One region of the Paenibacillus sp. FSL P4-0338 genome, then DNA from elsewhere that is predicted to be linked to it. Evidence: riboswitches for the same ligand, from Rfam matches in the RefSeq annotation. Region 1 holds a riboswitch; the other holds the start of a gene.
What was found. A riboswitch is a leader RNA that binds a small molecule or an ion and turns the genes downstream of it on or off. The one in region 1 is predicted to bind glycine.
Positions count from the first base shown of each region.

Region 2: linked by a shared signal. The riboswitch ahead of MKZ07_RS22225 (amino acid permease) and the one ahead of gcvT (glycine cleavage system aminomethyltransferase GcvT) in region 1 are both predicted to bind glycine.

Region 1 covers NZ_JBBOCG010000001.1:4,595,762-4,606,353, reverse strand. The annotation lists gene MKZ07_RS20250 (ABC transporter permease) at 347-1,144, opposite strand; gene MKZ07_RS20245 (ABC transporter permease) at 1,164-1,973, opposite strand; gene MKZ07_RS20240 (ABC transporter ATP-binding protein) at 1,951-3,000, opposite strand; gene MKZ07_RS20235 (hypothetical protein) at 3,178-3,528, opposite strand; gene MKZ07_RS20230 (helix-turn-helix domain-containing protein) at 3,738-4,514, shown strand; gene gcvPB (aminomethyl-transferring glycine dehydrogenase subunit GcvPB) at 4,619-6,079, opposite strand; gene gcvPA (aminomethyl-transferring glycine dehydrogenase subunit GcvPA) at 6,076-7,428, opposite strand; gene gcvT (glycine cleavage system aminomethyltransferase GcvT) at 7,425-8,549, opposite strand; glycine riboswitch at 8,630-8,730, opposite strand; glycine riboswitch at 8,734-8,831, opposite strand; gene gcvH (glycine cleavage system protein GcvH) at 9,016-9,408, shown strand; gene MKZ07_RS20205 (flagellar motor protein MotB) at 9,509-10,384, opposite strand; gene MKZ07_RS20200 (flagellar motor protein) at 10,381-10,592, opposite strand, start outside.
Region 2 covers NZ_JBBOCG010000001.1:5,049,619-5,060,210, reverse strand. The annotation lists gene MKZ07_RS22240 (carbohydrate ABC transporter permease) at 1-6, opposite strand, end outside; gene MKZ07_RS22235 (ABC transporter permease) at 22-999, opposite strand; gene MKZ07_RS22230 (DUF5643 domain-containing protein) at 1,195-2,151, shown strand; glycine riboswitch at 2,280-2,359, shown strand; gene MKZ07_RS22225 (amino acid permease) at 2,499-3,875, shown strand; gene MKZ07_RS22220 (helix-turn-helix transcriptional regulator) at 3,910-4,857, shown strand; gene MKZ07_RS22215 (DinB family protein) at 4,934-5,485, shown strand; gene MKZ07_RS22210 (hypothetical protein) at 5,714-6,130, shown strand; gene MKZ07_RS22205 (methyl-accepting chemotaxis protein) at 6,132-6,464, shown strand; gene MKZ07_RS22200 (DUF1304 domain-containing protein) at 6,502-6,870, opposite strand; gene MKZ07_RS22195 (GNAT family N-acetyltransferase) at 7,023-7,532, shown strand; gene MKZ07_RS22190 (S-layer homology domain-containing protein) at 7,593-8,621, opposite strand; gene MKZ07_RS22185 (phosphotransferase enzyme family protein) at 8,743-9,672, opposite strand; gene MKZ07_RS22180 (histidine kinase N-terminal 7TM domain-containing diguanylate cyclase) at 9,761-10,592, opposite strand, start outside.

The DNA of each region.
Region 1 (10,592 bases):
AATTCGTAAATAGTTGGCTAAATGGCTGAATGAGGAGCATTAGTGCCCCTGAATTCGTAGATAGTTGGCTAAATGACTGAATGAGGAGCACTAGTGCACCTGAAATCCTCAAATGTGAGTAAAACCAGTAAATGAAGTGCACTAATGCACCTGAAATCGCCAAATGCGCGCCAATCCAGCGAATAAGGTACACTTCTGCATCTCAGCACCCTCAGCACCCTGAGCACCTCATTCACCCTACCCCCGGCTACCTTAAGCTCCCCCAGCTCCCGCCGGAACCCGCCGCATGTGAGCGGCGGATTGCCATACCGCCACATTGCCACACTCGTCACACCCGCCGCACTCCTCAGTTCCCCGTACTCTCATACCGGGACAACCCGTACCGGAAGACCCCGTAAGCCGCAGCCGCGCTTCCTATTGCCGCGACAGGGGCGAGCAGCCACCAGCCGGACCAGCCGCTTTTGCCGAAGATATAGGTTGCCGGGTAGAAGCTGATGAACGCATAGGGCAGCACCGTCGAAATGAAGATGCGGATCGCCTGCGGAAACAAGGTAATCGGGTATTTGGCCAGATCGGACAGATTATGCACCATCAGCGGAAACGCATTCCCGGCATTGCGAATCCAGAAGGCCGCCGAATTGCCCATGAGATTAATCGATACCCGGATAATGACCGCTGTGACGAACAGCAGGATAAGAATAGCAGCCTTGCCCGCAGTCCAGTGGATGGGGCTGTGCATAAGCGACTGCCAGATGATCACCCCGCCGATGAGCAGATTGCCGAGTCCGTTAATTCCAATCCCCGTGCAGAACACCTGAAGAACCACCGGCACCGGCCGCAGCAGATAACGGTCCAGCTCTCCTGTGTTGACCAGCCTGCCCAGCCGCCAGCTTCCCTCGAAGAACAGCGAACCCGCTCCCTCCGTCAGGAAAATCATAGCGTACATGAAGGTAACCTCCCAGAACTGCCAGCCCTGAATATCCGGAATCCGGTCATAGATCACCCACAGGAACACAAATCCCAGAACCTGCGTCAAGGCCGCCGAGCACATTAGGATGTAAAAGTCTTTATTATACTCCAGAATCGCCTTAAGCTGCTGCACATATAGCCTTCTATAGAGATAGAGCATTTGCGATATTTTCATTCTGCGTCCTCCTTCAGCCTTAGCCTCCATGAATGGTCACCTGGCGGACCGCCCAGTTCCACATGGCTTTGCCTGCCATCCAGAGCCCTGCTCCCCAAAAGAGCTGAAGGGCGATCAGCCTTAGACTCTCCCCGGTATCTGCCTGCTGCAGGAAGATCATCGTTGGCGTATGAATGATGGCCTGGAAGGGCAGCAGCAACGCCAGCTTTTCCAGCCAGTCCGGGAAGAAGGCCAGCGGTACCAGTGCGCCTGACAGCAGGTTGGTAAGCGCAATCCGCGTCCAGACTATCCCCAGTGACCCCGTCGACCAGAAGCATAACAGGGCCGCCAGATAGACCACGCCGAATTTGACCACAACCGCGCAGAGCAGACTGACCGCAAACAGCAGATAGACGATAAGCGAGTGGGGGAAGGTCACTCCGGTAAGGAAGGTGGCGAAGACGATCAGCAGAACCGTGCTTATCGCACCCTCCAGCAGACTCGCACCCAAGGTCTCAGCGAATCGGGCCGTCTGGAAATCAATCGGTTTCAAGAGGTCCATGGCGACGCTGCCGTCCAGGATTTTGCCGGAGATGGAGGTCTCGGAATACCAGGACAAGACGGAATTGGCCAGGAAGGTCACCAGCAGATAGGTCTTCATCTGATCCCAGGAGTAGCCGCCCACCGCCTCGCGCCCGCCATAGATTCCCTGCCAGAGGAAGAAGATTGCCACCAGATTAATTGAGTTTGCGAGTACATTAATGATGTAGGAGTTCCGGTAGGCCATCACATTCTGCAAGGAGCGGTTGGCAATGCTTCTGTATTTGTTAAGCCGGGCTACTGTCGTCATGGTGCGTCTGCCCCCTTGCTTCCCGGTGCTCGTTCAGGTCCAAATGGCCGTCATAGACAGCCTTAATGACCTGCTCAATATGGGTATCCTCCATGCGGAAATCGAGTACCTCCCCATGCTTCATCACCCGGCGAACCACTTCACTGGCGGTATATTCATACCGGTCAAAAGTGACCGAGAACTCCTGGCTGCTCTGCTGTTCCAGCTTCAGCCCGGGGCTCTGCTCCAGCAGCTCGTACAATTCCGGCATAGGGGAGCGTACCTGGAAGAAGATCACACGGTTTTTGGCAAAACGGGCCTTGACCTCGCTCAGCGTACCGTCATAAATAATCGCGCCGTGATCGATAATGACCAGCCGCTTGCACAGGTCTTCGATGTCGCCCAAATCATGGGTCGTCAGCATCACGGTCGTCTGCTGCTCCTGGTTGATCTGCTTGATGAACCCGCGGATTTTCTCCTTCACAGATACATCAAGGCCAATCGTCGGCTCATCGAGATACAGAATCGGCGGATTATGCAGCAGGGCTGCGGCCAGATCGGCACGCATGCGCTGACCCAGCGAGAGCTTCCGCGCGGATAGGTGGATGAAATCGCTCATCCCTAGCATTTCGGTGAACAAGTCCATGTTCTTCCTGTAGAGGACATCCGGAATCTGATAGATATCCTTCAGCAGCGAAAAGGACTCGGCAATCGGAATATCCCACCACAGCTGGGTACGCTGCCCGAAAACTGCGCCGATCTGGGCGGCGTTTTCCATTCTTTTGCGGTACGGATTGATCCCGTTCACAGAGATACTCCCGGAGGAAGGCATCAGAATGCCGGTCAGCATCTTGATGGTGGTCGATTTACCGGCACCGTTCGGTCCCACGTAGGCCACCGTCTCCCCTGCTTCAATGCTCAGATCCAGCGGCTTGACCGCCACCTTCTCAATATGCCTGGGCAGGAACAGATGCTTCACCGCTCCCTTTAGGCCGGGCTCCTTCACCGCCTGCATAAAGGACTTACTCAGTCCTCTGGCTTCAATCATACTCAAGCTTAACCCTCCTGTTCATTACTTTGAAAGCGTTACCGCAGATGACTGCGGAGAAAATATCTGAATCCTCAGCGGGCTGAAAGTCGTAAGAGTAAATATATCACTGAGCCGATGTCGAAAACTATCAGATTAGGTCGATTTTGCAAAAAAAAAGCAGCAGCCCCGGATAGCCTACACCAGCCGGGATTTGCCGCTCCGCTTAAGGAGAGTCTGGACGGCGAACCCTACCAGCAGGGGCAGCGCCAGTTGAACCTCAAGTCTCCAGTCTACAGCATACAGGTCTACGAGGTTAATCTGCTTCAACAATACATAGGTCACGTTGTATAAGAGGAATGAACAGCTGAAGGTGAGCAGAGGGATCAGATGCAGTGTCCTTTTATTCTGCAGTAGCCGGTATCCCGCAAGGGTTAAGAGTGTATAGCTGGCCATGATGAAGAGGGCATAATTACTGCCGAAGCGCAGGAAGGATACCATGGCGGTAGCCAGATTGAGGGCAGTCGATAGATAGCCGATGCGAAGCATGTCGAACCTCCTGGAATTATGTAGAAATATGAGATGAACAGATTTCTACATTTTACAGCGCTAACGCGGGGATTTACAGATCCAATACTGAATGTTCATTATTCCGTAATTGTATGTTATAATGCTTTCTTTTAAAATTGATGATATAGGAATTGGTAAATATGGAGGGATCGTTTGTGAGAGTCTTTAATCAATCAAGAGCATGGAGTATGCCTGGGGATTTAGAAGCTAGCGAACTTGAAGCCTTCCGGCCCCTGGAGGCAGCTAAGGCCCAAGTCCAGGGAGGGATGTCCGTGGCGGCGGGGGCTTCCGAAGAATCCAGGGAGCACATCTACCATAGAGCTATGATTTCTTCGATCCGCAGTGAAATGAACAAATTAAGCCAGCTGCTCTCGATTCCATATGTGGTATTCCTGACAGACAAGGCGGGGATCATTCTGGAGCTGGTCTATTCCTCTTCGGAGACGCAGGCGGAGATGGAGCAGGCGGAGCTGCGTCCGGGGGTCAGCTTAAGCAGGCAGCAGGCGGGAATGAATGCCGTATCGCTGGCGATGGAGATGAACTGCATCGGGGTGGTGCGGGGAACGGAGCATACGGATCAGACCTTCCGCGACTGGAACTGTGTATGCGCTCCGCTGCAGGATGATGATAGCGTTTACGGGTATGTTGATATTTCTTTTAATAGAGGAGAGCCTATTGAATTCGCCGTTCCCTTCGTGCAGCAGATTGCCGAGAATATCATGGAGAAGTGGATGGAGAAGAACCCGGAGATGCAGCAGTATCGGCTTGAGGCCATGCTTCTGGAATATAAACTGACTGCGCGGGAGCAAGAGGTAGCGAGGCTATGGCTGATGGAGAAGAGCGCGCTGCACATCGGGAGCGATCTGGGGATCAGTGAAGGCACGGTGCGCAATATGTTGAAGAGCATCTATAGTAAAATGCGGGTGAATGACCGCTTCCAGTTCGTGAAGCGCCTTACGCCTTAGCCGGGAGATCCGCTTCCGGGTACATACAAGACAGCCGGGCAGCGATACGAATGTATCCCTGACCCGGCTGTTTGATTTAGAAGCCTAGCTTCTCTGGCAGAAGGTTAACCGCAGGAGCAGTTAAGTACAGGCTTACGCGCGGCCTGCGTCTCATCGAGGCGGCTGATTTCAGTCGTATGCGGTGCGTTAATCACTATCTCCGGCGTTTCCTCAGCTTCCTTAACGATTCGGATCATCGTCTCAATGAAGCCGTCGAGCGTCTCCTTGCTCTCGGTCTCGGTCGGCTCAATCATCATACATTCCTCTACCGTCAGCGGGAAGTAGACGGTTGGCGGATGATAGCCGAAGTCAAGCAGCCGTTTGGCTACATCGAGGGTACGGACGCCGTATTGCTTAAGGTTCTTGCCGGACATGACGAATTCATGCTTGCAGATGCCCGGGAAGGGAATCTCGAAGTAAGGAGCCAGCCGGTGCATCATATAGTTGGCGTTCAGCACGGCGTTCTCGGACACCTCACGCAAGCCGTCAGGACCGTAGGTGCGGATATACGCATAAGCACGGACGAGAATCCCGAAGTTGCCGTAAAAGGCTTTGACGCGGCCGATTGATTCCGGCCCGCCGCAGTCCAGCGTGAAGCTGCCGTCTTCGTTCTGGGCCACAGTAGGCTGCGGCAGGAACGGGATCAGCTTCGCCTTTACACCGACTGGTCCGGCTCCCGGACCTCCGCCGCCATGCGGCGTACTCATCGTCTTGTGCAGATTGAGATGCACCACATCGAAGCCCATATCGCCCGGGCGGGTGATGCCCATAATCGCGTTGGAGTTCGCTCCGTCATAATAGAGCAGGCCACCCGCTTCATGGACAATCGCGGCGATCTCGACGATCTGCGTCTCGAAGAGTCCGAGGGTACTCGGGTTCGTGAGCATCAGCGCGGCGGTGTCGCTGCCGACAGCGGCCTTCAGTGCTTCGAGGTCCACCATTCCCTTGTCATTGGAGGGGATGGTCACGGTGTCGAGACCGGCTGCGGCGGCACTGGCCGGGTTGGTGCCGTGCGAGGAATCGGGCACGATCACTTTGGAGCGGACTTCGCCGCGGCTCTCATGGTAGGCGCGGATCATCATCAGGCCGGTCCACTCGCCGTGGGCGCCGGCAGCGGGCTGCAGGGATACGGCATCCATGCCGGTCAGGGCGGCGAGATCCTTTTGCAGCGTGTACATCAGTTCAAGCGCACCCTGGATGCTCTCTTCCGGCTGATACGGATGGATCTTGGAGAGTCCCGGGAAGCGGGCGACATCCTCGTTGATCTTGGGGTTGTATTTCATCGTGCAGGAGCCGAGCGGATAGAAGCCGTTGTCAACTCCGAAGTTGCGGCGGGACAGGGCGGTATAGTGGCGGATCACATCCACCTCGGATACCTCCGGCAGTACGACCGGCTCACTGCGCAGCAGCCCTTCAGGAATGAGTGAGCCAAGGCCCTCGTCCTGCGGCACATCACACAGAGGCAGGGAGTAGGCAGAGCGGCCTGGACGGCTTAATTCAAAAATCAGACTTTGTTCCGGTTTCATACACAGCCCTCCAGTGCGCTTGCGAATTCGTCAATTTCGGTCTTGCTTCGTTTCTCCGTTACGGCAACCAGCATATGTCCGGCCAGCTCGGGATAATCCCGGCTTAAGTCATAACCGCCCAGATAGCCTTCCTTCAGCAGCTTGGAGTTAACCGCACTCACACTGCTGCCCTCCGGGAGCTTCAGGACGAATTCATTGAAGAACGGGGCAGTGAAGACGCGCTCTGCGCCAGTGATTTCAGCCAGCCGCCCAACGGCATAGTGGCTCTTGCGGATGTTCAACTCACCAACCTCGCGCATGCCCTCCTTGCCCATCACGGACAAGTAGACGGAAGCGCACAGCGCCAAGAGCGCCTGATTGGAGCAGATATTCGAGGTCGCCTTCTCCCGGCGGATATGCTGTTCGCGGGCTTGCAGCGTCAGCACGAAGCCGCGCTTGCCATTCCGGTCAACCGTCTGGCCGACGATCCGGCCCGGCATCCGGCGCATGAGCGGCTCGGCAACGGCGAAGAATCCGCAGGTCGGACCGCCGAGCGAAGCGGCAATTCCCAGCGGCTGCGCGTCACCGACAACGATATCTGCGCCAAGCCGTCCGGGAGACTCCAATACGCCAAGTGCAATGGGATTCGCGCTGACGACAAGCAGTCCCTTAACCGCATGGATCAGCGGTTCGATCCCGCGCAGATCCTCAATCCCGCCGAAGAAGTTGGGGGACTGAACCAGAACGGCAGCGGTATCGCTGTCGATGGCTTCGGCCAGCTTGGCAAGATCCGTTACCCCGTCAGCATAGTCAATCTCTACAATTTGCAGACCCCAGGCGTTGGCGGAGGTACGCAGCACCTGACGCGCTTCCGGGTGAACTGTACGGGAGACAATCAGTTTCTTGCGTTTGGTGGCGCCTGCGGCCAACACAGCCGCTTCGGAGAAGGCGGTTGCGCCGTCATACATACTGGCATTGGCAACCTTCATGCCGGTCAGCTCACAGATATAGGATTGGAATTCAAAGATCGCCTGAAGCTCCCCCTGGCTGATCTCCGGCTGGTAAGGAGTGTAGGCAGTATAGAATTCCGAACGGGAAATCACATGGTTGATGACGACCGGAACGTGGTGGTCGTACAATCCGGCGCCCAGGAAGCTGGTGTGGGTATCGAAGTCGGCATTCTTGTCAGCCAGGCCCTTCATATGGCGAAGCAGTGCGTATTCGTCCAAGGCGCCGGACATCGGCAGGGTTCCCTGGTAACGGACAGACTGCGGAATATCGGCGAACAGCTCATCGATGGATTGTATGCCTACGGTCTCCATCATTTCTGCGCGGTCTTGCTCAGTCATTGGCAGATAGCGGTGCTTCATTGCGGCTTCACTCCTTGGCTTCTTTTGTAGAATGGGGCTTTGATGACGGCAGCCTTGAGCTGCTTGCCGCGAATCTCCACGTACACCTCTGTGCCGATCTCCGTATAGGCAGCGTCCAGCAGGGCGAGTCCGAGATTCCGCTTCAGGGTCGGGGACTGGGTGCCAGTCGTTACTTCACCGATCTTCACTCCGTCCGCGTACACAGGGTAGTGGGAACGGGGAATGCCGCGGTCGATCATCTCCAGGCCCACAAGACGCCGGGGCAGACCGGCTTCCTTCTGCTTCAGCAGGGCATCGCGGCCGATGAAATCGCCGGCGTCCAGCTTCACGAAGAACTGGACACCGGCTTCAAGCGGCGTAATCTCCGCCGACAGCTCCTGGCCGTACAGCGGCAGCTTGGCTTCGAAGCGGAGCGTATCGCGTGCGCCGAGTCCGGCAGGCGTCAGGCCATGCGGAGCGCCAGCGTCCAGCAGGCCGTTCCAGAGTGCTGCTGCTGTATCTGCGGGAGCATACAGCTCGAAGCCGTCCTCACCGGTATATCCGGTACGGGAGAGCAGGACGGTGACGCCGCAGACTTCAGCGTGTTCGAGGAAGTGGAACGGCTTAAGCTCTGTTAGAGACACCTGCGTGACCTTGGCCAGAATCGTCTCTGCCAGCGGACCCTGCAACGCGAGCAGCAGCGTCTCATCCGAGATATTCTTCAGACTGACGCCGCTGAATTCAGCGGTAAGATGCTCCTGCAGCCACTGGAAGTCCTTGTCGATATTGGACGCATTGACGACAAGCATGTAACGCTCCACGCCCAGCCGGTATACCAGCAGATCGTCCACCACTCCGCCGCTTGGGTAGAGCATCAGGGTGTACTGCGCTGCGCCGTCTTCCAGGCGGGTGACATCATTCGTGGTCATTCTCTGGAGGAAGGCTTCTGCACCGCTCCCGGTAACCATGAATTCCCCCATGTGGGAGACATCGAACAGTCCGGCCCGTTCACGGACGGCTTCATGCTCCTTCACGATGCCGGTGAACTGCACCGGCAGCTCCCAGCCGCCGAAATCAATACATCTGGACTCCGCATAAGCGGCATAGAGGTCATAAAAAGGCGTTCTTCTCAAAGACTCCATCTTGTCACTCCCTTGGTCTGATTACATACGAAAAAGGACAGGCGAAAGCCATTATGCACGCATGCATAAATGGACTTCCGCTCTGTCCTTGGTACCTGAGAGTTACCCTGCAATGAAGCGCAGGTTTCCCCGTTGGTGATCCGTGAAGCCTGCGGCGCAGGCACCCGGATGCTCTCCAGAGATGCGTCCGGCAAAGGTCCTTTTGCCTGAGAGATTCACCCATCCCGGGCTTACTCCTTCGGCGCTGTCTTCCTGTGAGACAGTCTCTCCCTATGCCATCATTCGCAAACCATATGTTTTTCTACTGACTCCATTAAACCGGGTAACCCTCTGCCCTGTCAATCAAAAAACGTCAAAAAGTTGACAAATTTAATTTTACTGTCAGTTATATTGACATTAGGCAAGCCGATAACTTAGGCTATAACTAAATTTAGAACTCCAATTACGGAAAAGAGGCGGCTTGGACATGAGTGAAGTGCTTGACAACCTGCTATACAGCGAAGAGCATGAGTGGGCGCAGCAGGGCGAGGGACGCGTAGTACGTGTAGGGATTACGGATCATGCGCAGCATCTGCTGGGCGATATCGTGTTTGTAGAATTTCCGGAAGTAGGCGCGGCGATCTCCGCAGGCGACAGCGTGGGCAGTATCGAATCCGTGAAGACCGTATCGGAGCTATATTCACCCGTATCAGGCAAGGTGACCAAGATCAACGATGCGCTGGAGGCCAGCCCGGAGCTGATCAACGATCACCCTTACGGGGACGGCTGGATTTTTGAGCTGGAGCTTGATGCAGAGTTCGGAGAGGCAGTAACCGGCCTGCTGGATGCGGCTGCGTACAAGGAACTGGTTGGGGAATAAAAGGTAGCTTATTTGCGGAAGCGGATGTTAATACGGCAGACCTCTCTTTATAACATTAGATGTTACTAATGTGAGAGGTCTGTCTTTTTGCGTCTGTATCTTACTCCTTCTCCTGAAGCTGGCGCAGCACAATCAGTTCAACCCGGCGGTTCCGCTGCTTTCCCTCAGTGGTTGTATTATCGTAAGCAGGCCGGGTATCGGCATAACCTGCGTACTGGAAGGTATCAGGGCTCAGCCCCTCTTTGTCCAGAAAAAAGCGCAGGACGGACAGCGCCCGGGCGCCCGATAACTCCCAGTTGTCTTTGTACACTGATCCTGGTGTCACGGGAACATTGTCGGTGTGGCCTTCGATGCTGATGGTAGCGCCGATACCGCGGAATAGGCCGGAGAGCTGGCGCAGTGCAGGGAAGGCAGGGGATTTCAACTCAGCCTTTCCCGCATCGAACAGGAACCGGTCACTCAGCGTGATGGCAATGCCCTGCGGCTTATCAGCAACAAAAATCTGTTCCCCAAGGTTATTCTCCTCCACATACTCCGTGATGACGCCCATAAGAGCAGCCAGCTTCGCTTCCTGTTCCCGAAAAGCAAGCTCGCGCGCTGACGGCTGGTGCCCCGCCCCATCTCCTGTTTGCCCGGTTCCATTCAGCCCGTCCGCATCCGCAGAGTCTGTGGCTGAAGGAGCGCCAGTGTCTCCACCGTCTTCATTATGACCCTTCGAAACGCCAGCCCCGGTGATTCCCTGATTGCCTTCCAGCACGCCGCTTCCGCCTTCCAGCACTGCACTTCCGCTCTTGAAGGTATCCGATAAGGAGCCGCTGACAATGGCATACTTCTGCGAATCCAAGCTGCTCATAGCATACAGAATCACGAAGAAAATAAGCAGAAGCGTGATCAGATCCGCGTAGGTAATCATCCAGCGGTCCCGGCTCTCCTTGCCGGCGGCGGCACGGGGCTGCCGGCGGTTTCTTTGTCTCATAGCGGTTCCTCCGGGCTGGTGCGGATGCTGCGTTTAGGAGCGTCTGTCAGGAAAGGGGCCAGCTTTTGCCGGACCAGATGCGGGTGATCCCCATTCTGCAGGGACAGAATGCCGACGAGCAGCATCTCCATGGTGCCCAGCTCACTTTGGCTGCGGGATTTGATTTTGGAGGCGATGGGTAAAAAGAGTAGATTGGCACTGGCTACGC
Region 2 (10,592 bases), 450 kb from region 1:
AGTCATTAGAATCCTCCGTTTCTAGAAAAGCGCCGTATCGCGGTTCAGCTTACGGGCCAGAGCGTTCGCGCCGATGACCAGGAAGAAGCCGACGACAGATTGATAGAAGTTCGCCGCAGAGGACATCCCCAGGTCATTGAGCTGGATCAGGCCCCGGTAGACATAGGTGTCGATGACGTCCGTAGTCGAGCGCAGCGCACCGGAGTCCAGGGTCACATGGTAGAACAGCCCGAAGTCAGAGCGGAAGATACCGCCCATGTTAAGAATCGTGAGAATCACCATGATCGGCGTAAGCAGCGGCAGGGTAATCTTGGTAATCTGCTGCCATTTGCTGGCCCCGTCCATCACCGCAGCTTCGTACAACTCTTCGCTGATGCCGGTGATGGCTGCAAGGTAGATGACACTGCCGATCCCGATGGAGTGCCACATTTTGGTGATCCACAGAATGTAAGGCCATGCGTTAGGATGCATATAAGCGTTCACCGAGGAGTAGCCGAACATCGGCAGAATATGCTTGACCAGGAAGCCGTACTCCGGGTGCAGGAAGGCATAGACGATGAAGCTGACCACGACCATGGACAGGAAGTTCGGCATAATCATCACGGTCTGGAAGAACTTCGAGGCCAGCTTGTTACGCACCTCATTGATCGCAATCGCCAGCGAGACGGAGAGAATAAGGCCTGAGATAATGAAGACCACATTGTAACCCACGGTGTTGATGGTCACCCGCAGGGCGTCAGAGGTGGCGAAGAGGAACCGGAAGTTATCCAGCCCGGCCCAGGGACTGCCCATAATGCCATCAATGTAGTTGATGTTCTTGAAGGCAATGAATAATCCGAACATCGGAATATAGCAGTTGATGAAAAAGATAATCGACGTGGGCAGCAGCATCAACAGCAGCACCCGGTATCGCACGATATTGTGCAGCAGACGGCCGAAACGGCCCTGGGGCGGTGGCGCTAGCTTGGTGTTCATAGCTTGTGGTGCAGGATTTGCCATAAGTTCTAACCTCACTCTACTTGTTCTGGATGAATTTATTATAGTAGAGCGGATGAACGGAATTCTTTCTTGTAAATGACTCTGTTTATTCAAAAATGACTTTTATGCAGAGACGTTATTTCTGTACTTATGTCACAAACTAGCAGCCGGGAAGCGTTATTCTTGTATATTCTTCAAAAGCAAAGGAGAAAAGCTATGTACACGATCAGCTTAAATACGATGAAGAAAGCAATTATAGCAACAGCAGTAACCGCTGTACTCGGAGGGACAGTTGTCGGCGGGGGATACTCTTTACCCGTAGCGGCGGCAGCCGATGTTAACAAGGATAATAAGGCGGGCAGCGTGTTCGCGGCCAGCGATAACGCCACTCTGAAGGCGATTGTTCAGAAAAAGCTTGCTGCCGCCCCGAATCAGGCCGTGACCCAGGAGGGGGTAACCCTGACACTAACCGATCTGACCTATGACAGTAATCAATTTATCGCAGGCATCCGGCAGGACGGAGGGACGGTGGACAAGAACGGTTCTTTCCTAGACCAGACCAGGAATGTGGACGTGTTAATCAATGGGAAAAAGCTGTTGTACGATACTTCCATCAGTACAAATCCGGAGGATACGGACACAGCCTTGATCTATCTGAATAAGGGCGCGATGAAGCAGCAAATCCCGGATAAATTCGACCTTACGCTGAAGACTTACGCCAACGGGGTGAAGGAGCCGTTTGTTTTTAAAGTTCAAGTGAACAAGCTGGGGACCCTCTTAAGCTTGAAGCCGGGCGTCTCCAAGAAGAACAGCACATTCAGCTACACAGTGACATCCTTCCAGATGACCCCGTTAACAATGTCTCTGCAGGTGAGCTTCAAGGGCGCAGTTCCGGCGGCGGCCAAGTCCAAGGTGAGCCCGGAGAGAATGTTATATGACCTTGTGGATGAGAAAGGGAATGTGAGCTCGCCGTGGGGCAAGCCGTTTGAGAAGGTTAAGACAAGCGGTACTGAGGAGCAGAACTACGGTGCTTTTCCGGCCGTCCCGAAGACCATTAGTGTTAAGCCGTTTACGTATGCCAAGGATGCCAGCGGGAAAATGTTCAAGGACAAACAGGGCCAATGGGCTAAAACCTATTATAAAGATCTGGAAACCAAAATTACGGTTAAATAACAAGCGATGTAACTAATGTTATTGACAGAAGTCTGGGCTATGAATAGAATTGACAAATATTTAGATGAAGTCCGCTTCAAATAATTAAATATTCGCAAGCTATGAAGGCTATGGATCACACTATAGCTGGAGCAGCTTCTGGAGAGACTGCGGGAGACCGCAGCGCCGAAGGGTTCACAATCTCAGGCAAAAGGACAGAAGAGTACCGGATTTCTATTTCCCTGGCTGATTCCCTTCAGCGTGGGCAGATAGCTTATTTGGAACCTCTTATGAACCGGGAGATTGGATGATATCCAGTCTCCTTTTTGCGTATTTTCAGCATTGTATACATTAAGGGGGAAACAGGTATGGCACAGACAGAATTAAAAAGAGAGCTTGCAAACCGGCACGTCCAGCTTATCGCCATCGGAGGTACGATTGGCACAGGTTTATTCCTGGGATCGGGCAAGGCAATTCAGCAGGCCGGGCCCTCCATCATGCTTACGTATCTGATCGTGGGAATCGCCGTGTTTTTTGTGATGCGTGCGCTGGGGGAACTGCTGCTCTCGAAGGCGGGGTATCAATCTTTTACAGACATTGCTGAGGATTACTTGGGGCCGCGCGCGGCATTCATTACAGGCTGGACCTACTGGTTCTGCTGGATTATGACGGCGATGGCCGATGTGATTGCAGTGGGCGTCTATGTGCAGTACTGGTTCGATATTCCGCAGTGGGTACCGGCCGTGATCTGCCTGATCATTCTGCTCGGACTCAATCTGCTAACGGTCAAAAGCTTCGGGGAACTCGAATTCTGGTTTGCTCTGATCAAGGTAGTTACGATTCTGGCTCTGATCGGCCTGGGGATTGTCCTGCTGGTGACCCAGTTCAAGACGGATGCAGGCTCAGTGTCGGTCCGCAATCTCTGGGAGCACGGGGGCGTATTCCCGAACGGGGTGAAGGGCTTCCTGTTCTCCTTCCAGATGGTGGTATTCGCTTATGTCGGCGTGGAGCTGGTGGGGGTATCGGCAGCGGAGACGGCGAATCCTGAGAAAAACATCCCGTCCGCGATCAACAAAATTCCGCTGCGGATTCTGTTCTTCTATGTAGGCGCGCTCTTCGTGCTGCTGTGCATTAATCCCTGGACCCAGCTTAGCGCGTCTGAAAGTCCGTTCGTGCGCACCTTCAGTCTGGTCGGGATTCCGATTGCTGCGGGAATTATCAATTTCGTGGTCTTAACCTCGGCGGCCTCCGCCTGCAACAGCGGGATGTTCTCGACCAGCCGGATTCTCTACAATCTGAGCAGAAGGAATCAGGCCTCCCCTCAGCTCGGCAAGCTGAACCGGAATCATGTGCCTGCGAATTCCCTGTTTATTTCTACTATAGTAATCTCTGCCGGAGCGCTGCTCAGCAAGCTTATTCCGGGTCAGGCCTTCGGCATCGTGACTACAATCAGCGCCATTTGCTTCATCTGGGTCTGGGGCGTTGTGCTGGTCTGCCATATCAAGTATAAAAGGAACCGCCCGGATTTACATGCCGCTTCCAAATTCAAAGCGCCGTTCACCCCGGTGATTAACTATGCTGTCCTGACGCTGTTCGCCGCCATTCTAGTGATCATGCTCTTTGCCGACGAGACCCGTCCGGCGCTGCTGTTTACTCCGCTCTGGTTCATTCTGCTGTTCGTTCTGTACTCCATCAGAAGCCGTAAGGAGAAAAACGAACAGGAAATCAGTATAATCAATACATAAACTGATTTCAGGATGAAGAGGGTGCAGCCGCCGCATGAACAAGACAGACCGCATGTTAGCCATCGTACTGGAGCTGCAGCGCAAAGGGGTCGTACGGGCAGAGGATCTGGCGTCTGTCTTCGAGACTAGTGTAAGAACCATCTACCGCGATATCCAGGCGCTTAGTGAAGCCGGAGTGCCGGTGGTAGGAGCTACAGGTCAGGGATATTCACTGGTAAAGGGGTATTTCCTGCCCCCGGTCAGCTTCACAGCGGAGGAGGCTGTGACTCTGCTGATCGGGACAGATTTCGTGGAGCAGCGGTTCGATACGGAGTATGGTAACCGGGCATCCGCAGCAGGCAGGAAGATTGAAGCGATTCTGCCGGGTGATGTCAAGGAGAATGCTGCCCGGCTCCGCCAGAGCATCCTGCTGCTGAGTACCAGTAAAGATAAGCTGCAAGGACAGGAGAAGGAGTACATGGAGCAGATCCGCCGCGCGATTCTGGATCAGCGGAAGATCAGCTTCGGGTATACGAAGGGCAGACAGGAAGCTGACGGAAGTCACCGGAGTATCCGAACCGCCTCGCCGTATGGACTTGTCCTGAACAGAGGCGCCTGGACCCTGGTCGCCTGGTGCTGGCTGCGGCAGGAAATCCGTCATTTCCGGTTATCCAGAATGAGCGGGCTTACCGTTCTGGATGACCGGTTCGAAGTGCCTGCGGATTTCGATCTGCACGAGTATCAGCCGGAGGATGACCGCCATGTACGCGTGTGTATTTTGGTGCATCCCGAGATAGCTGACAAGGCGGCTGAATCGAATAACTTTTATCTGGAGGCCGTGGAGGACCGGGCAGACGGCAGGCATATGACCTTCCGCGTACGCCAGCCCGGGGACCTGCTGCAATGGGTGCTTGGCTGGGGAGCGGGGGCAGTTGTCCTGGAGCCGGAAGCCTTGCGGAAGCTTGTGCGGGAGGAAACGGTGAGAATGCTGGAACGCTACTGACATAACGTTGTCAGGAGCGGTTGTGTATATTCAGGTCAGACCTTAAGAATAAAGGAGTTGCCTGAATACTATGAATATGAATACGAAGATTACGGAAGCCTTACAGCAATTTGAAAAGACTGCGAATCACTATCTTATGGAATTAGATACCTTCAGTATGGAGCAGCTGCTGCGGCAGCCTGCCGAAGGAGAGTGGTCTCTCGGGCAGATGGTTCAGCACTTAATACAATCGGCGCTGTACATGCAGCTCCGTAATATCGATCAGTGTCTGGCCGGAAACGGGGAAGCGGCGGGGAAGGAAGCAGAGATGACTCCGGATGGTAAAGCGGTTTTTGCCGGGGGCAGCTTCCCGCCTGTACGCGTTCATGTTCCGCCGTCACCGCAGTATACGCCGGTGCAGCCGGAGAGCAAGGAGCAGCTGATCCAAGGCCTGAACACAGTAATTGAGCGGATGCGCGAGACCCTTCCGAAGCTTGCGCAGGCACCTGAGCACAGCACCGCCCCTCATCCCCGGTTCGGCCCCTTGTCTGCGGCAGAATGGTATCTGCTGATTGAGATGCACTACCGCCATCACTTGCTGCAGCTGAACCGGTTGAAGGATTTCATAGGATCAAGTGTAGCGCAATAGAAGAACGCCAATAAGCCGAAGCCTTCAGCAGTAGAGTGAGGGCTCCGGCTATTTTGCTACACTGATCACGTCGAGGGTTCACGTGCCCAATGTGATCGAAAAACCAGCCACAATGGTCAATTTTTAATTATTCATTTTTGAATAAAGGAGGTTTGTCGCAACATGTCGAACTTAACTCTTGATTTCGCTGTACCCTGAAGCTAACTGAATAAAAGGAGATCCGCACCTATGAAAAACATCGTACGCTCCCTTGAAGATATAATAAATCTCGCGCCCGTTCTGAAAGCTGCTTTTCCATACGATATCTCGATTGCCGTCTGTGATACCGAGAAGTTTCTCGCCTATTACCCCGGGGATTCCATTGATCTGGGGATTCGCGCCGGGCAGATTATTCACGCGGACGAACCTCTGTATCACGCACTGAAAAATGATGAATACTCAAGGGCCAATGTTCCCAAAGAGTATTATGGATACGAATTTGTGGGTACGGTCCTTCCGGTACATGGAGAGGATGAACGTGTCTGCGGGGCGGTCTGCATTCAGGTGCGCAGACAGACCGAGCTGCGGGAAATTGCTGACCGGCTTCTCTCAGAAGCTGCTGGTCCAGTCAGAGACCACTGCTGCAAGTGTCCACAAAAGCGATGAAGTGCTGGCCGTTCTGAGGAAGGTTGCCGACCAGACGCATCTGCTTGGAATTAATGCGGCCATTGAGGCCGCCCATGCCGGAGAGAAGGGCCGGGGCTTCGACATTGTCGCCAGAGAAATCCGCAAGTTCTCACAGGAGACCGAGCAATCCGCGCAGCGGATACGGGACACCCTGCGGGAGATCCAGACAGCGATGAAGGGAATCGGCCAATCCATCGGTCAGATTGCCTCAGTGGGGCAAGAGCAGGCAGCTTCAACGCAAGAGATGTCCAGCTTCATTGAGGAGATCCGGGCGATGTCGGAGCAGTTGAACCAGTTCGCGCAGAAGCTGTGAGGCAAGTGTGGAAGCTCCCTGCATAGTCCCGCGAATCTTACAGATGTGCGATCAGTGTGGCTGCCAGCGCCAGGAAGGCCGGGAGGCCTTGCATCAGCAGGATGGATCTCTTAGAGGTGAGTCCGCCGTAGATGGCCGCAACCGCCACACAGATCAGGAAGAACAATTGCAGCTGGTAACCGAAGTCTGCGCTCGGATGCAGCAGGCCCCAGACTAGACCGGCTGCCAGGAAGCCGTTATACAAGCCCTGGTTGGCAGCTAGCGACTTCGTCTCCCGGGAGAAGGCAGGGGTCAATCCGAACGCCTTCTGTGCCCTCGGGGTGGTCCACAGGAACATCTCCAGTACTAGTATGTACACATGCTCTAGTGCTACTAAGGCAACAAGAATTAAACTTACAGTCATCATAACGAGTCCCTCTTTTCAAGTAATGTGAATCAAATCAATTCTTTATTTAAATTGTGCAAAATATAATTTTACGAACTTAAATATACCGGACTTTTTGATATTTGTCAATTTACTACAAATCGTAAAATTGTAATGTAGAGGGGGCAAGAAGAATGATACATATAAGAACGCTAACCCCGTCTGATGCCGAAGCCTACCGGGCGCTTCGTTTGCAGTCGCTGCAGCAGCACCCGGAAGCTTTCCTTAGCTCCTATGAATCGGAAGTGAAATTGTCCACTGAGACGACCCGGATCAAGCTGGACCCCTCGGACGGGCATTTCACTCTAGGTGCTTTCTTGAACGGGGAGCAGAGGCTGGCGGGAATGGCCACCTTGTTCCGGGAGAGCAGGCTCAAGATTCAACACAAAGCACATGTCTATGCAGTATATGTAGATCCGGATGCCCGTAAACATGGCACGGGCCGTGCGCTGATGCTGGAGCTGATTGCACGGGCGAAGGCCGCGCCGGGACTGGAGTTGCTTACACTGACGGTAACGTCCAATAACGTTCCGGCCACAAGACTCTACGAATCTCTGGGATTCGTCCGCTATGGCACAGAGCCGAAGGCGATGAAGCTTGGCAGCGAGTATCTGGATGAGGATCTGATGGTGCTGATGCTGTAAAATACAGCAAAAGCCCCTCCGCCTTTTCGGCAGAAGGGGCAGAGATGAAGGGGCGGTTGCTTACTTCGCAGACTTTCCGCTCAGGATGGCCTTCACCTGGCTGACCATTGCCGCTGCGTCAGCACTGGTGACACCGTCCTGCGGACGGAAGCTTCCGTCTTGATCCAGCTTCACGATCTTGAGGGCAAGCGCGGTCTGAATAGCTCCCGAGTTCAGGATATTGATCTTGTCATTATCCTTGATCTCCACCGGGATCAGCTTGATCATCGGCAGTTGGCCGCTGGTCTGGAGTGTGTTAATGAGCAGATAGGTGAACGATTCGCGGGTCACGCTCATATTCGGGTCAATCTTGATCTGCAGGTTCGCTTCCCCGGCAGCATCCTTGATGTACTGGACGGCTTCGGTTGCGGTAATCGTCCCGCTCACTGCACCGGGTGCCGGATGTGCCTTCAGATAAGAGAGTGCATTGCTGATGGCTACTGCCGCTTCTGCACGGGTGATCTCCTGCTTCGGGTTAAGCTTGCCGCTGCCATCCAGCTTCAGTACACCGTAATTCAGCGCACGCTGCAGGGCACCGGAGTATTCAACCTTCACCTGATCCTGATCGGCATACTCCATTACTACTGGCTTAATCATCGGCAGACGGTTCGTGTTCTCCATCGCATCAATGAGCTGGTAGGTAAACTCTTCGCGGGTCAGCTTCTCACCAGGCTTCAGATCCGCAGGCAGGTCCAAGCCGTGCACACCGGCAATAATCAGCGCCTGTGCATACCAGGCGGAGTCACTCGCGTTCTTGAAATAGTCGGTGGCATGCGGCTCCTTCACGAACCGGATCGTATCCAGATTGAGATCAAGCGCACCCACGATCATCTGCACCCCCTGGGCTGCTGTGATGCTGAGGTTCGGGCCGAACAGATCCGCGCTGATGCCTTTAATCAGGCCGCTGTTCTGAAGCGCGATAATCTTGTCTTTATCCTGCACGTTATGGATATCCTTGAAGGCCGCGGCCGAGGCGAATTGTTGTCCTGTGAAGCTGAGCGCCAGAGCGGCTGCTGCGGATAGTGTGATCATCTTGAATGTCTTCTTCATGTCCAGTCACCTCGTAGTGTAGTTTGTGGTTTATTTGTGATCATAGACGGCGGCATAGTCAAAAAGGTTCCAGCAAAAATAAAATAATCAAAATCATAAAAAAAGCACTGGCCGCATCGGGCTAGTGCCGTTTTCTCATACAAATCTCCTGCCATCTCATAAGCCATCCATACTGCACATCACAGAATTCTTTCGTTACAGACTGTAGCCCCTGGCAGCGGACAATTCGGGATATAATCTGATAATGCCTTACCGCAATGAAGTCAAAAATCGCGTAGATCTCAATGTCACTCAGGGTTCGCACCTTAGAATACCCGGTATAGAAGCGTTCAAATAAACGCTGGGTAGCATCATACATGGAGTCGTGATATTGATTAAAATGAGTAGCGTCTGACATGTATGCCACGTCCATGCCTGGATAGTCTCCGGAGGCATCATCAAAATCCATAAAGACATACTGCCCATGGCGGTTCCTAATTATGTTGCCTGTATGAAGGTCGCCGTGACAAAAGCCTCTTGGGAGCTTTGACATACGGCCCCACAGTTCATTTCCATATTGTTCAAGATCGGACATGGAGTTTGAATCACAGTCCAGTTCGCTCATAATAGAGAGATAATCATCAATATATTCATCTTTTGTACGCATAATCAATTGTTCTACAGGGTAGTTCTGCATTAGCTTATGAAGCTCGGCTGTCTGGTAACCGATAAGCTCCGCTTCGGCAAATCCATCAGGATTGTCACCCTCTACATAGTCGTAGAGCACAGCGGTAAGCCAGCCCTCCTGAGCTTCAAGAAGAATGTGATTCTTAAGTCTGGCAGTCCTCAGGACCGTCACAGCCGGAAAGGAATGAGCCTGCAAATAGTCAAGAATTCGTATAGACTGCATGGCATCGGCTGTTTTGAAGCTGCGGTATATTTTGAGCACATAACGCTTACCCCCGCCCTCTGTCAAATAAACCGAGCCAATCATCTCCCGGTGAAGCTTGATCTGCTTCATACGTAACGAGTAGGATTGGTTAATCTCACGGATAAGATGATCATGGTTCATCTGGCAGCGTCCCCTTTAATAATGGCTCCAACTGCTATCCATTATCCTATGGGAGAAAGACAGGTGTATAGAGAAAGATTGACTATAATTATACCTCCACCGCAACAATCTGATTCCGGCCCTGATGCTTGGCGGCGTACAGGGCTTTATCGGCAGACTTGAACAGGTCGTTCAGGTAGGTGGTCGCATCCATGGCAGGCGGGATCTTGAATTCGGCGATGCTGAGCAGCCCCAGGCTGATGGTGATGGACACGGGCTCATCGATATAATCGATACGGATGGTGTTGTGTTCAACCTCTAATTTGAGCTGTTCGGCCAGATGCCTCGCCTCGGCTCCATTCGTATCCGGCAAATAGATGATGAATTCCTCTCCGCCGTAGCGGGCCAGAATATCGGAGGGCCGCAGGCTGCGGTGCAGCAGCTCCACCGTGCTGCACAGGACCACATCTCCGGCGAGATGGCCGTGCTGGTCGTTGATTTTTTTGAAAAAATCGATGTCGATCAGTATAATAGTCGAAGGTGTCCGGGTATCGCTGACCCGCACTGCCTCCTGCTCCAATTGCTGCATCAGATAATGCCGGTTGTAGCAGCCGGTTAGACTGTCGGTGATCGCCAGCTTCCTCAGCTTGCCGTTCGTCTGGAACAGCTCCTCCTGCACCTTCACCAGCGAGTCGTTGCGTTCCTTGAGGACGGCATTCTGCTGGTTCGTCTCATCGATGAGCCGCCGGATCTCGGTAACATTCTGGAAGGTGACGATCCGGCCGACCCGGTTGCCGCTTACTATGATCGGCGCTGCATGAATACTGACAACCATTTGGATAAGAGGATGCAGAATTTCCAGCTCAGCCGTCTCCAGCGGATACTCATGGTATTTCTCAAGGAAGGACTCGATCTTCATCGCAGGGTCATCCGGCAGATAG